DNA from 4 places in the Planococcus dechangensis genome. Region 2 is predicted to be linked to each of the others. Evidence: riboswitches for the same ligand, from Rfam matches in the RefSeq annotation. Region 2 holds a riboswitch; each other region holds the start of a gene.
What was found. Region 2 has a riboswitch for S-adenosylmethionine ahead of ACFO5U_RS10035 (methionine ABC transporter ATP-binding protein). Riboswitches for the same ligand answer to the same signal wherever they lie in the genome.

Region 1 (4,212 bases), 1.1 Mb from region 2:
GGAAGTCGCCTGGAACGGCAAAGAACTCGGGGAAATCGTCACACGCGGCAACGTCGTCATGGCCGGCTATTACAAAGACCCGGAAAAAACGGCGGAAGCCATCCGCGACGGCTGGTTCTACACAGGCGACTTGGCCGTAACGCATCCGGACGGCTTTATCGAAATCCAGGACCGTATCAAGGACATGATCATTTCCGGCGGAGAAAACATTTCTTCCACCGAGATCGAAGGCGTGCTTTACAAGCATCCGGCGATTGCGGAAGTGGCAGTCATCGCGGTACCGGATGAGAAATGGGGCGAAGTGCCAAAAGCGATTATCGTCTTGCACAAGGGGGCGGAAGTAACCGAACAGGAAATCCTTGATTACACGCGCGAAAACATGTCACGCTTTAAAGTGCCGAAATCGGTTGATTTTGTCGAGGGATTGCCAAAGACAGCGACCGGCAAGCTGCAAAAGTTCCAATTGCGGGAAATGTACTGGGGCGGCGGCAAAAAAGTCAATTAACGAATAAAAAGCGAGCGCCCCATTGGCGCTCGCTTTTATGTGGAATCTAATGATGCGCTCTTGCGTTTGCGAAAGAGCGCAAGAGCGGCAATGACGGCCACCCCTATCCCCAAGACGCTGTAGAGCATGCGTGTCGGCAATAAAACAGTCAACCCGAACGCCACCGCGATCTCCAGTGCCACCGCTGGCAATTTGCCGAGTGAACTTGCGGCAAAAAATAGCGGAGTTGAGATAGGGGTGACGGCTGCGCCTGCTGTTACAACACCGGACGGCACAAACGGCACGAGGCGCAGCAATAGCACCGACCAAAAAACGCTCTTTGTTTGTTGGCGCTGGAAAAACCGGAACCAGCGGTGTTGCTGCCAGGAGAGCGGAATGAGCTTGGCTCCGTAACGGTAAAGCCAAAATCCGCATAAGGCGCCCAAAATTTCTCCGCTCACGGACAACACGCTGCCCCCGATTAACCCGAAGCGGTCGAGGTTGACTGGCGTGACGAGCAAACTCGGGATAAAACCAAGCGCACCGATAGCGATATTGAATAGCAGCAGGGCCGCAAATTCCAATGAGCGGTACATTAATTCGATGGTCATAACATAAATAGTCTCCTTTAAAGTGGCATTACAGGCCATCCGCTTGCTTCATGCGGTAGCGTTTAGGGGTTGTGCCGCTAAAGCGCGTGAAGGCGGCATGGAACTGCGTCGCGCTCTTATAGCCGCAGAGGGAAGCGATGGACGAAACGTCATGATCTGTTGCCAGCAATAACTGCTGTGCGCATTCCATGCGGCAGCGGATGACAAACTGAAGCGGCGTCTCGTGGCATTGTTCTTTGAATTTGCGGCTAAAATGAAACTTGCTGAGGCCTGTCCGTGCCGCTGTTTCGGATAGTGAAAACGGCAAATGGCACGTTTCTTCTAAGTTATGCAAGAGATGAGGCAATCGAAACGACTCAACAGGATTTGTTAAACGAGCCACTTGGGCCAGGCCGACCTCCAACAGCAAAAGCTCCACAATCTTTTGGCCTTTGCCGAATGACGCTGACGGCGCTTGCTGTTCCCGCTCCAGTTCCGCAAACAGCGCACTGGTATAAATGGGACTGGCTGGTCTGGCCCGTTGAACAGAAGCCGCTTTAACAGATAACGCGAAAATCAGTTTTTTGATGGGCTGCGGATCGTCCACAACAACCAGACGGTGCCAATAGCCCGCCGGAATCAGTAGCAGATCACCTGCAGACAGCACCAGTCGACGGTCGGAGAGTTCAATTTCCAGTGTGCCGCGTTCCACCCACAACAGTTCCGCCGTCTTGTTGTGGCGGTGGAGCGGAGTGGCGACGGCCTCAGGTAACGGATTAGGGGAATCAATGGTTCGGATAAAATACGATACTGGCATAAGCACCCACTCTTTTCATTTAGTAGACTTTCTTGATTATAGCAAGAATCAAGAGCTGGGAGCGGGTTTCTTCGAACATCGCCATGGAAATTCTGCACGATGCGCAATAATTGATAAAAGGTTCTGTCCGTTCCAGCATATGATTTACTTGACGCACAAGTTAATACCGATTATAAAAGTCGGAAAACAAGGAATATTTCAAGTTATTTGGAAAAAATGTTTGACATTCCAGAATCGCTGCCTTACCATTGTCGACATAGCGAATTTCATAGACAATTATCATCTTATCGAGAGCGGCGGAGGGAATTGGCCCTGTGAAGCCCGGCAACCGGCAAGTCTTTCTTGCACAGGTGCTTCTTCCAACAGGCGAATGCGTCTGGAAGATAAGAGAAGGCACAGCAGACCTTCTCTCGTAGAGGTCTGTTTTTTGTTTTGGCTATTCGTTTTTCAATTACATAGCAACACTTCTTATCAAGAGTGGTGGAGGGATCAGGCCCGACGAAACCCAGCAACCGGCAAGCGATGCTTGCACAGGTGCTACTTCCTGCAGTCCGCGAGGCTGAAAGATAAGTTGAGGACCGAACCCCCTCTTCTTTTGATGAGCGGGGTTTTTTCTATAACTAAAAGGAGGCACATCACATGAGCAATCGATCATTGGCACCAAGCTTTCAACCCAGGAACAAGCCGAACTTGCAGAATTATGACCAGGCACGCAGTTCCTTTTCATGGCAGCAAGTGGAAAAGCAATTCACTTGGAGTGAGACAGGAAAAGTCAACATGGCCCATGAATGCATCGACCGGCATGTCGAGGACGGCTTTGGCGGCAAAACGGCCCTTCACTATATCAACGGCGAATACGAGGAGCGTTGGACATTTGACGAATTGAAAAGACAAACCGACCGCGTCGCAGCAGCACTACACAGTAAAGGCGTCCGCCGGGGCGACATCGTCTTTATTTTCCTGCCGAAAAATGCCGATTGCTATATCGCCATGCTGGCGGTAGTGAAGCTCGGCGCCATCGCCGGTCCGTTGTTCGAAGCGTTCATGGAAGAAGCTGTGCGCGACCGCATCCAAGACTGCGCAGGGCGCTTCATCATCACCGACCCGGATCTAGCCGTGCGCATACCACGGGATGATTTGCCGTCTTTGGAGAAAGTCTTTATTACCGCCAGCGCCGAGCGCTGCCGGTCGGGTGAAATTTCATTGGCAGAGCTGGTAGAACAAACCACTGACAATGGCTTTTCGACCGAATGGGTAGACTTGGAAGACCCACTCAACATCCATTACACGAGCGGCTCGACCGGTAAACCGAAAGGCATCATCCATGCACACCGCGCGATGATCCATCAATACCAGACCGGCCACTGGGTGCTCGACTTGAAAGAAGACGATGTCTATTGGTGCACGGCGCACCCAGGCTGGGTAACGGGAACGGTCTATGCGATTTTCGCCCCTTGGCTGAACCGCGCCACCATCGTCGTCAACGGCGGGCGCTTTGATGCTGATTCTTGGTACGCCACGATCGAACGGGCGAAGGTCACGGTTTGGTACAGTGCGCCAACCGCGTTCCGCATGCTGAAATCGGCAGGGGACGGGGTGTTGGCGCGTTATGAGCTCGGTTCGTTGCGCCACATCCTCAGCGTCGGCGAACCGCTGAACCCGGAAGTGATTTATTGGGGAAGCGAGCAGTTAGGCCTGCGAATTCATGATACATGGTGGATGACTGAAACCGGCGCCCAGTTGATCGTCAATTTGCCGTCTGAAATCATTAAGCCAGGTTCCATGGGGCGACCGTTCCCCGGCATTACGGTCAGCATCCTGAACGATCAAGGCGAGGTGTTGCCAAACGGGGAAATCGGCCATTTGGCGATCCGCGCTCCGTGGCCGGGCATCATGCGAGAAGTGTGGCAAAACGAGGCCAAATACAATTCGTATTTCCAGTTCGACGGTTGGTACTTGTCCGGCGACTTGGCGATCCAAGACGAGGACGGCTATATCTTCTTCCAAGGCCGCAGCGACGACATGATCAATTCCTCGGGTGAGCGCATCGGCCCGTTTGAAGTGGAAAGCAAATTGCTTGAACATGCAGCGGTCGCAGAAGCGGGCGTGATCGGCAAGCCGGATGCACTGCGCGGCGAAATCGTCAAGGCGTTTATTGTGCTCAATAGCGGTTATGCGCACAGTCCCGAATTGATCGAAGACATTCGCTTGTTTGTCCGTTCGAAACTGTCCGCCCACGCTGCACCGCGTGAAATCGAAGTGATCGAGGAATTACCGAAGACGAAAATCAGCGGCAAGATTTTGCGCAGGGAGCTGAAAAG
Region 2 (4,212 bases):
TGTGAGTATCGCTACTTGGATGGCTTGTTCCAAATCAGCGATCAAATCTTCGTGATTTTCCAAACCGACTGACAAACGGATCAATTCTTCTGTAACCCCGCTGTTTTTCAGTTCTTCTGCCGTCAATTGCTGGTGCGTCGTCGAAGCCGGGTGGATGATCAGCGATTTGGCATCGCCGACATTCGCCACATGAGACCACAGGTTGACTCCATCAATCACTTTACGACCGGCATCTCTTCCCCCTTTGATGCCAAAGTTGACGATCGAACCGTAGCTGTTTTTCAAGTATTTCTTCGCAAGTTCACTTGAAGGATGATCTTCGAATCCAAGGTAGTTGACCCATTCCACTTGAGGATGGTCTTTCAAATATTCCGCTACCTTTTGTGCATTGCTTGCATGGCGCGGGATGCGCAAGTGTAAAGTTTCAAGCCCCTGCAGCAGTGCATGTGCGCTGTCTGCGCTGAGAGTCGGCCCGAAATCGCGCAATAATTGAACGCGCAGTTTCGTCGCAAACGCAGCGTCCGGAACATCGATACCGAAGCGGATACCGTGGTAGGATTCATCCGGTTGTGTGTAGTTCGGGAAGCGCGGGTTGTCCCAGTTGAAGCGGCCCGCATCTACAGCGACACCGCCGATGGTCGTGCCGTGCCCTCCGATCCATTTTGTTGCCGAATGGATGACCACATCTGCACCGAATTCGATCGGGTTGCTGACGAACGGTGAAGCGAATGTGTTATCGATCAATAGCGGAATACCGTTTTCATGGCCGATTTGTGCGACGCGTTCAACATCAAATACGTTCAGGCTCGGATTTCCGATGATTTCACCGAAGAAAGCTTTTGTCTTGTCGGTAATTGCAGCACGGAAATTTTCCGGGTCGGTCGCATCGACGAACTTTGTCGTAATACCGTAGCGCGGCAATGTGTTAGCGAATAGATTATAGGTGCCTCCATATAGATTGCTATCGGCGACGATTTCATCTCCGGCTTCCGCAACGTTCAATACCGAAAATGCGATTGCTGCCATGCCCGATGATAGAGCGACTGCCGCTGTGCCGCCTTCAAGCAAGGCGACGCGCTGTTCGAATACATCTACAGTAGGGTTCATGATACGTGAGTAGATATTGCCAGTTTCTTTCAAACCGAATAAGTTTTGTGCGTGCTCTGTATCTTTAAAGACATAGGAAGTTGTTTTATGGACTGGAACTCCACGCGAACCTGTTACTTGATCTGGTTCCTGTCCGCCGTGCAATAAGAGTGTTTCGGGTTTAAAATTTGTCATTGTGAGTTCCTCCTGATTTTTTATAATTTTTGTAAAAGGTGAGGAGGACATAGAAAAGACCCTCTTCAGAAAGAAGAGGGCCGTCATATACGGATTTACCTCCTCTCATCTTTCAGCGCTGCACATGCAGTACTGTAGGATTTAGCACCTTTCCAGACGGTTGTCTGTTGGTTGCCGGGCATCGCAGGGCCTATTCCCTCCGCCACTCGTGATAAGAGTATGAAACTATTTTTTTGCTTGTGGAAAAGTATAGAGGACATAGCCGTTTAAAGTCAAGTGTATTTGTCGAAAAATTTTAACTACTATATAAGCGATATTTCCGCTAAAAGTTTTTTCACAAAGCGGTTGACATTTTCCTTATTTCGAAATAAAGTAGGAATCACGAATTGAATAGCTTACATCACTTTCTTATCCAGAGAAACCGAGGGACAGGCCCTTTGACGTTTCGGCAGCAGATTCGCAAATTCGCGAAAACTGTGCTAATTCCTGCAAATGCTCTAGCATTTGGAAGATGAGAATGAGATGGTTTCATAATTGGAGCCTTCTTTTTTCTTGTGCATAAGAAAAAAGAGGGCTCTTTTTCGTTATTTCAGGAAAGTGTTCGTTCGCATTTATTCGAATCGTTACAGGCAGCCATAGGAGGGACACCATGATTCAATTTGAAGCAGTCAAGAAAACATATGTATCCGGTAAACAGGAAGTCCATGCGCTTAATGGCATCGACTTGACCGTTGAAACCGGTGAAATTTACGGCGTCATCGGTTTTAGCGGCGCAGGGAAAAGCTCATTGATCCGGACAGTCAATTTGCTCGAACGCCCTACTTCCGGGCGTGTATTTATCCACGGAGAAGACATCTCCGCTTTAACCGCTAAAAAAATCCGAGACATCCGTAAAGATATCGGCATGATTTTCCAGCATTTTAACTTGCTCGACTCGAAAACGGTGCATCACAATATCGCGATGCCGCTGTTGCTTGCCAAAATGCCAAAAACGGAAATCGACCGCAAAGTTACAGAGCTTCTTGAATTTGTCGGACTGGCTGACCAGGCAAGAAAATACCCGGACCAATTGTCCGGCGGCCAGAAGCAGCGAATCGGCATCGCCAGAGCGCTTGCAACCAACCCTTCGATTCTTTTGTGCGACGAAGCGACTTCCGCTCTCGATCCGCAAACGACACAATCGATTTTAGACTTGCTGCGGCGCATCAATAAAGATTACAACATTACCATTTTGCTCATCACCCATGAGATGGGCGTCATCCGGGAAATTTGCGACAAAGTAGCGGTCCTTGAAGAAGGGCGCGTGATTGAGCAAGGCAGCGTCTTCGATGTTTTCACGAAACCGCAGCACGCAACGACCAAACGCTTTGTCCGCTCCGTCATGAACGATGAATTGCCCGAGTCCTTACTCGACCAAATCTATAAAAACGATCAAAAGCGTCCGATTTACCGCGTCCAGTTTACCGGCACTTCCGTCGGCCAGCCATTCATGTCGCGCGTGTCGCGGGAATTCAATCTCGATTTAAATGTCTTGTTCGGTAATATCACTGAGCTCCAAGGCATTCCTTATGGCAATTTAATCGTTGAATTCGACGGCGCTCGCGCTGAGATCGACCGTGCACTCGCTTCGATCCGCAACGACAATATCCTGGTAGAGGAGGTTCAGCAGCATGCAGGTTAATCAATCGCAAATTTTAGAAGCATTATGGGAAACACTTTATATGACCGGTGCTTCGTTTGTATTCTCACTCGTCATTGGATTGCCGCTGGGCATATTGCTCGTCGTCACTAGAAAAGGGCATCTGCTGGAAAATGAAGTGGTCTTCAACATATTGAACATTGTCATCAACATATTCCGCTCGATTCCGTTCATTATTTTGATGGTCGCAATCATCCCATTGACACGGCTCATTGTCGGCACGTCGATCGGAACTGCCGCAGCCATCGTACCTTTAGTGTTTTACGCAGGGCCATACATTGCACGACTCATAGAAAACTCGCTGCTCGAAGTCGATAAAGGCGTTATCGAAGCGGCCCAGGCAATGGGGGCATCACCAGGGCAAATCATTTTCCGCTTTCTTATTCCGGAAGCACTCAGCTCGCTTGTCCTGGCTCTGACCATAGCTATCGTCGGTTTGATCGGTGCCTCCGCTATGGCTGGTGCTATCGGCGGCGGTGGGCTCGGAGACTTGGCCATCACTTACGGCTACCAACGCTTCGACACCATGGTCATGTTCTTGACGGTTGCAATACTCGTCGTACTCGTCCAAGGTGTCCAATCACTCGGCAACTTGATGTCACGCCGTGTGCGTCGCAGTTGAACCGAAAACATCAATAACATCATTACTGAATATATTTTAATCCCTTTCTAACCATAAACTTAAAACCCACTGGAGGATTTCATTATGAAAAAAATTACAGCTCTTTTTGCAACAGCCGGCTTAGCTACTCTACTCACCGCATGCGGAGGCGACGATTCCGCCGACGGCACTACTACCGTCACACTCGGCATCAGCGGTTCGGATACAACCATTTGGGATTATGTCGGTGACAAGGCCGCTAAAGAAGGCATCGAACTCGACATCATCACGTTCTCGGATTATGTGGCACCGAACTTGGCACTTGCTGAAGGCGAACTTGACTTGAACGCCTTCCAAACGATTTCTTATTTCGATGAATTTGTCGAAGAACATAATGTCGACATCGTGCCGATCGGCTCTACCGTCATCGCACCGATGGGCTTGTACTCCGAAAAGTACGAATCGATCGATGAACTTCCGGACGGCGCACAGATTGCAATGCCGAATGAAGCGACCAATATGGGCCGCGCGTTGCTCTTGCTCGATGAAGCAGGACTCATCACCTTATCTGAAGATGCCGGTTTAACAGGAACGGCTCAAGACATCATCGACAACCCGAAAAACATTGAAA
Region 3 (4,212 bases), on a different contig from region 2:
CACCCGCTACAAAACGCGGCCATTCCGGCGTCGAGTATTTTGCCTGGCTGATCTTAGCGATTTCCACCGCTTTTTTATTGATTTCCGCTGCTCGGTCTCCGAGTCCATATTCGTCGAGGACGACCGGTGTGCCTCCGAATGTATTCGTGCAGATGATGTCGGCGCCTGCTTCTAGGTACGCATCATGGACCCCTTCTAGAACGTCAGGGCGGACGATGTTCAAATATTCGTTGCAGCCGTCATATTCCTCCCCGCCGAAATCTTCCGCGGATAGGTCCGCGTTCTGGATCATCGTTCCCATCGCTCCGTCGATGATCAAAATGCGCTTTTCTAGCTGTTGTTCAATGAGATGTTTTGACATATTGGCCATCGCTCGCTTTCTCTATATCTAGTTGGCGGATGTAGCGGATCAATTCGACCGTCATGTCATAGCGGACAAACGGTGTGATCAAATAAATGCCGTGGAACAATTCCGCCGCCGTGTCGATCAATTCTTTGGCGATTTGGATGCCTTCTGCCGTCGCCTTGTCTTTGTCTTCGCCGCATGCGCGCATGCGGTCGAGTGCATCTTCCGACAGCTTGATGCCCGGCACTTCGTTATGCAGGAAATCCGCGCTGCGAATGCTCGTCAGCGGCATGACCCCAAGGAAAATGGGCGTCTCCAGATGCTTCGTCGCTTCGTAGATTTCAATAATCTTCTCTTTCGTATACACCGGCTGTGAAATGAAATAATCCGCGCCCGCTTCGATTTTCTTCTCCAGCCGCTGGACGGCGCGTTCGACGACGCGGACATTCGGGTTGAACGCTGCTGCGACCGAGAAATTCGCTTTTTTGCGCAGCGGCTTGCCGGAGAACGAAATCCCTTCATTCAGCTGTTTGATCAACTGGATCAATTCCATGCTCGACACGTCGTAAACGCTTGTTGCGCCGGGGAAATCTCCGACTTTGGTCGGGTCGCCGGTGACAGCCAGAATATCGTGGATGCCGAGTGCATCCAGTCCCATCAAATGCGATTGCAAACCGATCAAATTGCGGTCGCGGCAAGTGATGTGCGCAAGAGGTCTGACGTCTTGCTTGTGTTTGATGATGGAACCCATCGCCATATTGCTGATGCGCGGCGAGGCCAGCGAATTGTCCGCCATGGTCAAGGCATCGATGCCTTCTGCGTCGAGTGCTTTCGAGCCTTCGAGGAATTTGTCAATGTCCAAATGGCGCGGCGTATCGAGTTCAACGATGATGGTCCGCTCGGTTTTCGCTTTTTCGTGCAAGGGTTTGTCTTTTAACGCCTCCGCTTCACGGATGACGATTGGCTTTTTCTCTTCGACTTTCTTTTCGGTAATCGGCTGCAGATGGCCGATGCGCTTTTTCACCGCTTCGATATGTTTCGGCGTCGTGCCGCAACAGCCGCCAATCAAACGCACACCTTCTTCGCGCAGCAAAAGTGCCGCGCGGCCGAAATAATCGGCATCTGATTCATAGACGATGCGGCCGTCTTCGATGTCTAGCAATGAAGCATTCGGATACGCCGACAAAAAAGCTTTTTTCGGCAGTTCGACGCCCTCGAACGCCTGTATGGTGTGGTGCGGGCCAAGCCGGCAATTGACCCCGACGATTTCTGCACCGAGCGCTTCGAGGCGGTGCAAGCCTTCGTTCAAGCTCATGCCGTTTTGCAAGACGCCCGGTTCGTGCATCGATAATTGCGCGATGAGCGGCGCATCGGTCAAAGTTTTCAAATGGCTGATGGTGGCGGCGAGTTCTTCAAAATCGTAGTAGGTTTCAAGCAGCAAACCGTCCGGGTCGCCCGATAATAAATGTTGCGCTTGCTGGTCGACCATGGCTATGATTTCGTCCAAGGTCGCATCGCTTTTGCGGATGCCGCGGATGCCGCCGATTGTGCCGACGACAAATTGCCCCCCGTCTTTGGCGGCTTTGTTGGCGATTGCGATAGCCGCTTTATTGATTGACTCGACTTGTCCTTCGAGGCCGTAGCGGGCGAGCTTATGTGCATTGGCGCCGTACGTGTTCGTTTGGATAATGTCCGCTCCGGCAGCGATATAATCGCGGTGGATCTTTTCGATCACTTCGGGGCGCTGGATATTCAATTCCTCGTTGCAGTATTCAATGCCGTAAGAGTACAAAAGCGTTCCCATGGCGCCGTCTGCCGTCAGCATCCGTTTGTTCAGTTCATCTAATAACATGTTTTGTCCTCCTCCGGTTTTGGTTTCTGCCTGTTGTCAAATTGCTTCGATATGAAACAAAAAAAGCCTTCCATGAAAAAGAAGGCTTTACGATATCGGACTCGTTCCTTTTCATCTGCCAGGCGCATGCCTGCTGGATTTAGCACCTGACCGCTAGCGGCTGGTTGCTGAAGCGTCATCGGGCCAGTCCCTCGACTTCTCTAGATAAGAATTCACTATGCAATTTTTAGTATTCCCACATGATACCCCCTGTGGTGAATCGGGTCAAGGTGATTAGTCAAAAAACAAAGAACTTTCTGTTACCTTTCCACTATTCTCACCAGGATGCCGGCACACTCGGGTTGATTTTCGCCCCGTCCACCGTAAATTTATACCAAGTGAACGGGCGTCCATCGATTATCCATGTAATATCGACGCGGCGCGGAATTTCGATGCCGTCGACCGTCTGCCAGTCATGCACTTCGGCAATGCACGGCAAGCGAACCGATTCTTCGTCCACTTCTTTATAGCGCATCGCACGCGCACGCTTTATGCGCCCTTGTTCATCAAACTCGAACGTTACTTTTGCGATCGATTCATTGTACGTCATTTCTGCATCCACTGAATGCGCAGTGCTTTTCGTAAATTTCACGTACGGGCTAAAGACGAGTCCCGGCAGCCACACCATCTCCATCAAAAACCGCTGCAGCGCCGACTCATTCAATTTGCCATCCGGCATCTGGCGGTTGATCGGCACCAGTCCTGCAAAACGGATACGCATGCCTGCTCGCCCGTCGCGGAAACTGTCAGATCCGGTCACTGATAAGCCATCCATTTTCATGCGCGCCTTCCAATAAAACGACGGCGGCTCGACAAAACTGTATTGCTCCGCTTTCGATTCGGCCCATTCTGTCTGCTCAGGCTTAGTCTTCATCCAACCCGTCTGCTTGATGTACACCGCCATCACTTGCTCACGACCGATCACGCCGATTTTCCCGAGCCATTTTGCCATCGGCTCCGGCAGCGCCTCCGCCATTTCCTGTGTGACGGCTCCGGCAAGGCGGACTTCCGGCCACGTCGGCTTTTCTTCCGCTGTTAAATTTTTGTACTTACGATACGCCCCAAACACGCCAACCATACTAAGCGACAACCCAAGAACCGGCCATATGCGTTTCATGTGCTATACCCCTTTCCGTTTTGACTGTGCTTTTGCACCACTCGTTCCTGACTATAGCTTTCGACACGAGATCATTTATCCCTGCCAGAGCCAGCCAATAGAAAAAACGCCCCCACAAATCGCGGGAGCGTTTAAAATTAGGAAGCGTCATTTAAAGCCGGTTCAAGATGTTCTTTCAACGCTGGGCCTAAAGTTCTCGAGTACAGCGTCGTCAAATGGTGTTGATCACGGTAGACGAGCACATTGCCGATGACCGGCGGACAGTTTGTATCCGTACAGAAATATTCAGAGAGGTCGGCGAACGAGACGTTTTCCGGAATGCCTTGTGTATTTTCCCAAGGCACCACATCAGCCAGCGCTTTGTCGCGCGGCACGGAGCAGTTCGCCTGGCTCAAGTTTTCCAAACACTTTGTCGGGTCGACTTTCATGCGCGGATTGTCGCGCACCGCGAAAATGTCGGAGATTCCTTCGAAACGCTGCCATTTGTCGATATACCCTACAGGTACAGTATCCCCTTTACCGACTGTCGCAGTCGTAAAGATCGTGTCCGGCGGATCTTGCAGCAAATGCTGTTCCAAATTATCGTTCCACTCCATGCACGATTCGGTCAGCAGCTCACCGAAATCATCTGCAGTAAAACGGCACGCATCTTTGATGTATACATCGATGCGCATATTCAATTCTTCCGCAATTTCTTCGAGTGCCGGGAACCAATGCCCTGAATGCGAACCGCCAACGAGCGCCACGACATGTTCAGGGTTTTCCGTCACACCGAACGAACAGTCTTTAATATCGGTGCTTTTGCCGCCGTTTGTCGTGCAATCATCCTCACCGTAAAACGTCGGCAAGTCTTGTTTC
Region 4 (4,212 bases), 480 kb from region 2:
ATCAATGAAGTGACCGTTTGTGACGAATAAACGGAAGTGCCTAAGTCTCCTGTCGCCACTTGTGAAATCCAGTTGAAAAACTGAATGTATAAAGCTTGATCCAACCCAAGCTGCCGTTCCAAATCGGCAATCGCTTCGGGTGAACTGTCTTCTCCCAAAATCAGAAATGCGGGGTTTCCAGGAGTCAGATGCACGATCATAAAGACGATGACACTGACCACGAGCATGACAGGTATGACCGATAATAAACGGCGAATCGTGTATTGCAGCAATGCGTTCCCCTCCTCTTTGAAAAAGAAAGAAAATCGCCAGCATCGTTCCTGACGATTTTCTTTTCTTATTATGGTGTTTTATACGTATTCCAGAACCGCGGCCCATACCATTCGCTGTAATTCTCGATGTTTGATGAGCGTGCACTGAGGTTTGAAATGTTTGTCACTTTTTCAAAAGGCAATTCTTCGTAAAGGGTTTCGTTCAAGCCTGCAAGAATTTGCTGCTTTTCTTCCTCAGAATCTGTGGCAGCCCATTGCGAAATCAAGCCCTGCCATTTCTCGCTGTTGTACCAGCCGCTGCTGTTTGAATCCTGGCTCAGCATGCCGGCCTGGTTCGGCGAGAAGAATGGAGACCAGCCGACCACGACCAGATCCCAGTTGGATGGTTCTGCCCATTTCTCCAAATAGGTAGCCCATTCATAAGATTCCAGCTCAACTGTAAACCCCGCTTCTTCGAGTTGTTGCTCGGCAATCTCCGCAATTTTTTTATAGTCGCTGGAGTCGCTGGAGAAAATAATTTTAATGGGTTTTCCGTCATAACTGCTTTCTTCCAACAATTGTTTCGCTTTGTCCAAATCATAGGAAAGGAATTGATCAATGTTTTCATTGGAGTAGAGAGCTGTTTGGTTCGGGGTGAACAACGCCCCGTCCAGCTCGTAGAACTCCTCATTGCCGTAAGTGGCTTTGGCAATGGCCTCCTTATTCAGCGCCGCATTTAAAGCTTGGCGGACTAGCACATCGTCAAACGGCGCCTCCGACTTATCCGGCGTCAACACCGTGTATCCATTGGTCGACGTATCGGCTTCAATACTTGGCGTATTCTCAATCACCTCATACAGGTCGAGCGGAATATCATCGCCATAATCGTAAAGCCCTGTTTTCAATCCATTGACGACGACTTGAGGGTCTTTCACAATTTTGAAATGAATGGCATCGACAAACGCTTTTTTCTCTCCTGTGAGCCCGCTCGTCTCATCTGTTCTGGAAGCGTAGCCTTCGTATTTGGCTAAGACAATTTCATCTCCACGCTTCCACGAGTCAAATTGGAATGGCCCTGTTCCGATATACTGGTCATGGTCAAGAGGCTGTTCGCCGGCAGCTTCAGCGACTGTTGCCGGCAGGATGACTGCAGCCGACTTTGGAGCAGCCAAGTCAGATAGCAAGGAACTGTAAGTTTTGTTCAACTGTATCTTCAATTGCAGATCCTCATCAGCCTCGACCGACTCTACGTGTTCATTAGTGATCTTGCCGACAGAAGACACCTTCAGCCAGCGTTCAATCGAAGCTGCCGCATCTTTTGCGGTCACAGCTTCCCCGTTATGAAACGTAACTCCCTCTCGTAAATTGATAGTGTACGTTTTTCCATCTTCGCTCACTTGATAATCTTCAGCGAGAAGAGGCACGGCTTCGTAATCTTGGTTTAATGCAAACAAGCCTTCGTACACGTGCCAGCCGATTTTACGGGCAGCACTTTCACCCGTATACATCCAGTCGAGCGTATTCGGATCAGCTCCGATTGCTACGTTCAACTCGCCGCCTTCAACAGGCTCGGAACCCGCTCCAGAGTTTTCAGTACTGGCTTCACTGCCGGTACAACCGGCCAAACTAATAAGTGCAAATAAACTGATGAGTAAAAAGATAATGTTCTTCACAATAGTCCTCCTTATGTATAAAAAGATGATTCGATGTTTCCCACACCTAGCACTAATCGGATTTCCAGGTGGTGGTGGAGCCAGTCGCGATTCCAGCTAGTCTATCCAAGTTCCCATATCTTCATGCAAGACTCGAAGTGTTTTCCCGTGAACATAACATTGCGCTGACCCGACCTATTGAATATATCCTTCCACGCCTTTTTAGCTGACTTAATGCCGCGCGCACTTGCCATCGTCGATTCCTCCTCTCAAAACTTATTTAACTTACCCGCTTACTAGGTTTTAACCATAAAAAACCCCCTGCTTCTTTTTGACAAGAAGAGGGGGTTGGGTAATACCGTTGAGCGCCTCTCTTATCTTCCGTACAAACTGTACGTGGAATTAGCACAGTGCCACATTCGTGGTCTGCTGCTTTGACGTCTCAGGGCCAGTCCCTCAGTCAATCTCGATAAGATGATTAAATTGTAAAGTTCATACTACGTATCCTAGATCTGTTTGTCAACATTATTTTGAAGAAATAGAATTTATTTACAAAATTCTCGAATTTCCATTGTCTTTATAGCTTGTCTCCAGCCGGCAATACACGGGCTTGTTTTATGAATTGAACTGTTTTTTCGACGATGACATCCAGTTCATGGTCCATAGAGGCGATGTGATAGGAGTTGTGCAGTTCGTGCTTCATTGTATGTCCGGATCCGACTTTGCTGAGAATAGAGTCGGTATTGCCCGGCGGCACGACATGGTCTTCGAGCGACTGGAAACAGACGACCGGACAACGTACGGCTGAAAGTTTGGCGTCGACGGCATCCATATAGCGCAATAATTGCTGATACGCGTGGACCGGCGCTTGCTCGTAAGTGATTTCTACCGCATCCGCTTTTTTGATGTCCGGTCGATCTTCAGCAACATAAGCAAGAGGCGGCTGACTGCGGTAGGTTTCAAACGCAGGGATGTCGATCGCCGGATTGATCAAGGCTATTCCTTCAATGTCCGGATAACGGCTGGCCAAATCCAAGCTCAAGGTCCCGCCCATCGATTGCCCGATGACAAAAACGGTCGAACAGCTTGCTTTCAGGTCCTGATAGGCTTGTTCGACTTGTGCAAACCAATCTTCGAAGCCATATCGTTCCAAGTCTGTGAAATGCGTGCCGTGGCCGGGAAGCCTCGGACAGGACACCGTATAGCCTTGTGCCGCAAGCGCCTCACCCAGTTCTTTGACGCTTTGGGGTGTGCCCAAAAAGCCATGGCACAGCAAGATGCCGGTGTGATTGCCTTCCAGGAAAAACGACGACGCCTCTTCCATGACGGGGTATTGCTCTTTAACCATAGAGATCCTCCTTTGTTTTTTTAAAAGTTAGGAGGATCTCTCCTACCTCATTGTAATCCAGTCCTTATGCTGAAAAAGCTTATTCACATTAGACTATATTTAAAACCTACTTGTCAACTGGGTTTTAAAATCGCACAACGGAGGCAGTCCTATTGGCTAAACTTGCGAGGGGTTGAGGTCGCGTGACCAAGACGCCACGTCGGCAATATCATCAGGCGTCGTGCTGCAACAGCCGCCGATAATTTGGGCGCCTGCTTTGTGCCACGCTTTCGAGTTGGCTGAAAAAGCATTGGCCGACGGCTCTTCGCTCCATGTCTTGCTTACCGGATCATAGCTTGCCCCGGAATTCGGGTAGACAATGACCGGTTTTGAAGTCTTGCTTGTCACTTCTTGTATTAACGACTCGATATACTGCGGCGCTGTGCAATTGATGCCGATCGCCGCCACTTGCGCGTGCCCGTCCAGCCAGCCGGCGCAGTCCGCAATTTTTTCCCCGTCGCTGATGTGGAGATGGTCCTTTGCGCTGAACGTGAACCAGGCATAGACGTCCGGAAAATCCTTAAGGATCCTGACAATCGCTTGCGCTTCTGCCAGACACGGAATCGTTTCACATGCCAAGATGTCTGCGCCCGCCTCCACCAACACGCGGATCCGCTCTTGATGGAACGCCACCAGTTCATCTTCTGTCACGGAATAGTCGCCGCGGTATTCCGAGCCGTCAGACAAAAATGCTCCGTACGGGCCGACTGACGCCGCGACGATAGGTTTCGGCCTGCTCGACCGATCCGTCACACCGCTCCAGAATTCATCGCGCGCTTGTGCGGCAAGTTCGACCGACTTTCGGATCAAAGCGATGGCCTGTTGTTCCGTCAACCCTCTTTCTTTGTACCCTTCGATGGTCGCCTGATAGCTCGCTGTAATGGCACAGTCCGCCCCTGCCTGAAAATAATCCATATGTACT

Region 1: linked by a shared signal. The riboswitch ahead of acsA (acetate--CoA ligase) and the one ahead of ACFO5U_RS10035 (methionine ABC transporter ATP-binding protein) in region 2 are both predicted to bind S-adenosylmethionine.
Region 3: linked by a shared signal. The riboswitch ahead of ACFO5U_RS14720 (bifunctional homocysteine S-methyltransferase/methylenetetrahydrofolate reductase) and the one ahead of ACFO5U_RS10035 (methionine ABC transporter ATP-binding protein) in region 2 are both predicted to bind S-adenosylmethionine.
Region 4: linked by a shared signal. The riboswitch ahead of ACFO5U_RS12445 (ABC transporter substrate-binding protein) and the one ahead of ACFO5U_RS10035 (methionine ABC transporter ATP-binding protein) in region 2 are both predicted to bind S-adenosylmethionine.

What each region holds. Positions count from the first base shown of each region.
Region 1 covers NZ_JBHSGL010000005.1:315,633-319,844, forward strand. Annotated here, with positions in the region: gene ACFO5U_RS04630 (long-chain-fatty-acid--CoA ligase) at 1-505, shown strand, start outside; gene ACFO5U_RS04635 (TVP38/TMEM64 family protein) at 541-1,095, opposite strand; gene ACFO5U_RS04640 (helix-turn-helix transcriptional regulator) at 1,124-1,891, opposite strand; SAM riboswitch class I at 2,173-2,281, shown strand; SAM riboswitch class I at 2,357-2,464, shown strand; gene acsA (acetate--CoA ligase) at 2,531-4,212, shown strand, end outside.
Region 2 covers NZ_JBHSGL010000005.1:1,398,443-1,402,654, forward strand. Annotated here, with positions in the region: gene ACFO5U_RS10030 (O-acetylhomoserine aminocarboxypropyltransferase/cysteine synthase family protein) at 1-1,281, opposite strand, end outside; SAM riboswitch class I at 1,384-1,499, opposite strand; SAM riboswitch class I at 1,687-1,799, shown strand; gene ACFO5U_RS10035 (methionine ABC transporter ATP-binding protein) at 1,931-2,962, shown strand; gene ACFO5U_RS10040 (methionine ABC transporter permease) at 2,952-3,602, shown strand; gene ACFO5U_RS10045 (MetQ/NlpA family ABC transporter substrate-binding protein) at 3,687-4,212, shown strand, end outside.
Region 3 covers NZ_JBHSGL010000015.1:61,863-66,074, reverse strand. Annotated here, with positions in the region: gene metH (methionine synthase) at 1-361, opposite strand, end outside; gene ACFO5U_RS14720 (bifunctional homocysteine S-methyltransferase/methylenetetrahydrofolate reductase) at 342-2,198, opposite strand; SAM riboswitch class I at 2,307-2,409, opposite strand; gene ACFO5U_RS14715 (DUF6920 family protein) at 2,515-3,354, opposite strand; gene ACFO5U_RS14710 (acyltransferase family protein) at 3,492-4,212, opposite strand, start outside.
Region 4 covers NZ_JBHSGL010000005.1:1,878,485-1,882,696, forward strand. Annotated here, with positions in the region: gene ACFO5U_RS12440 (ABC transporter permease) at 1-272, opposite strand, end outside; gene ACFO5U_RS12445 (ABC transporter substrate-binding protein) at 341-1,924, opposite strand; SAM riboswitch class I at 2,275-2,379, opposite strand; gene ACFO5U_RS12450 (alpha/beta hydrolase) at 2,481-3,251, opposite strand; gene mmuM (homocysteine S-methyltransferase) at 3,408-4,212, opposite strand, start outside.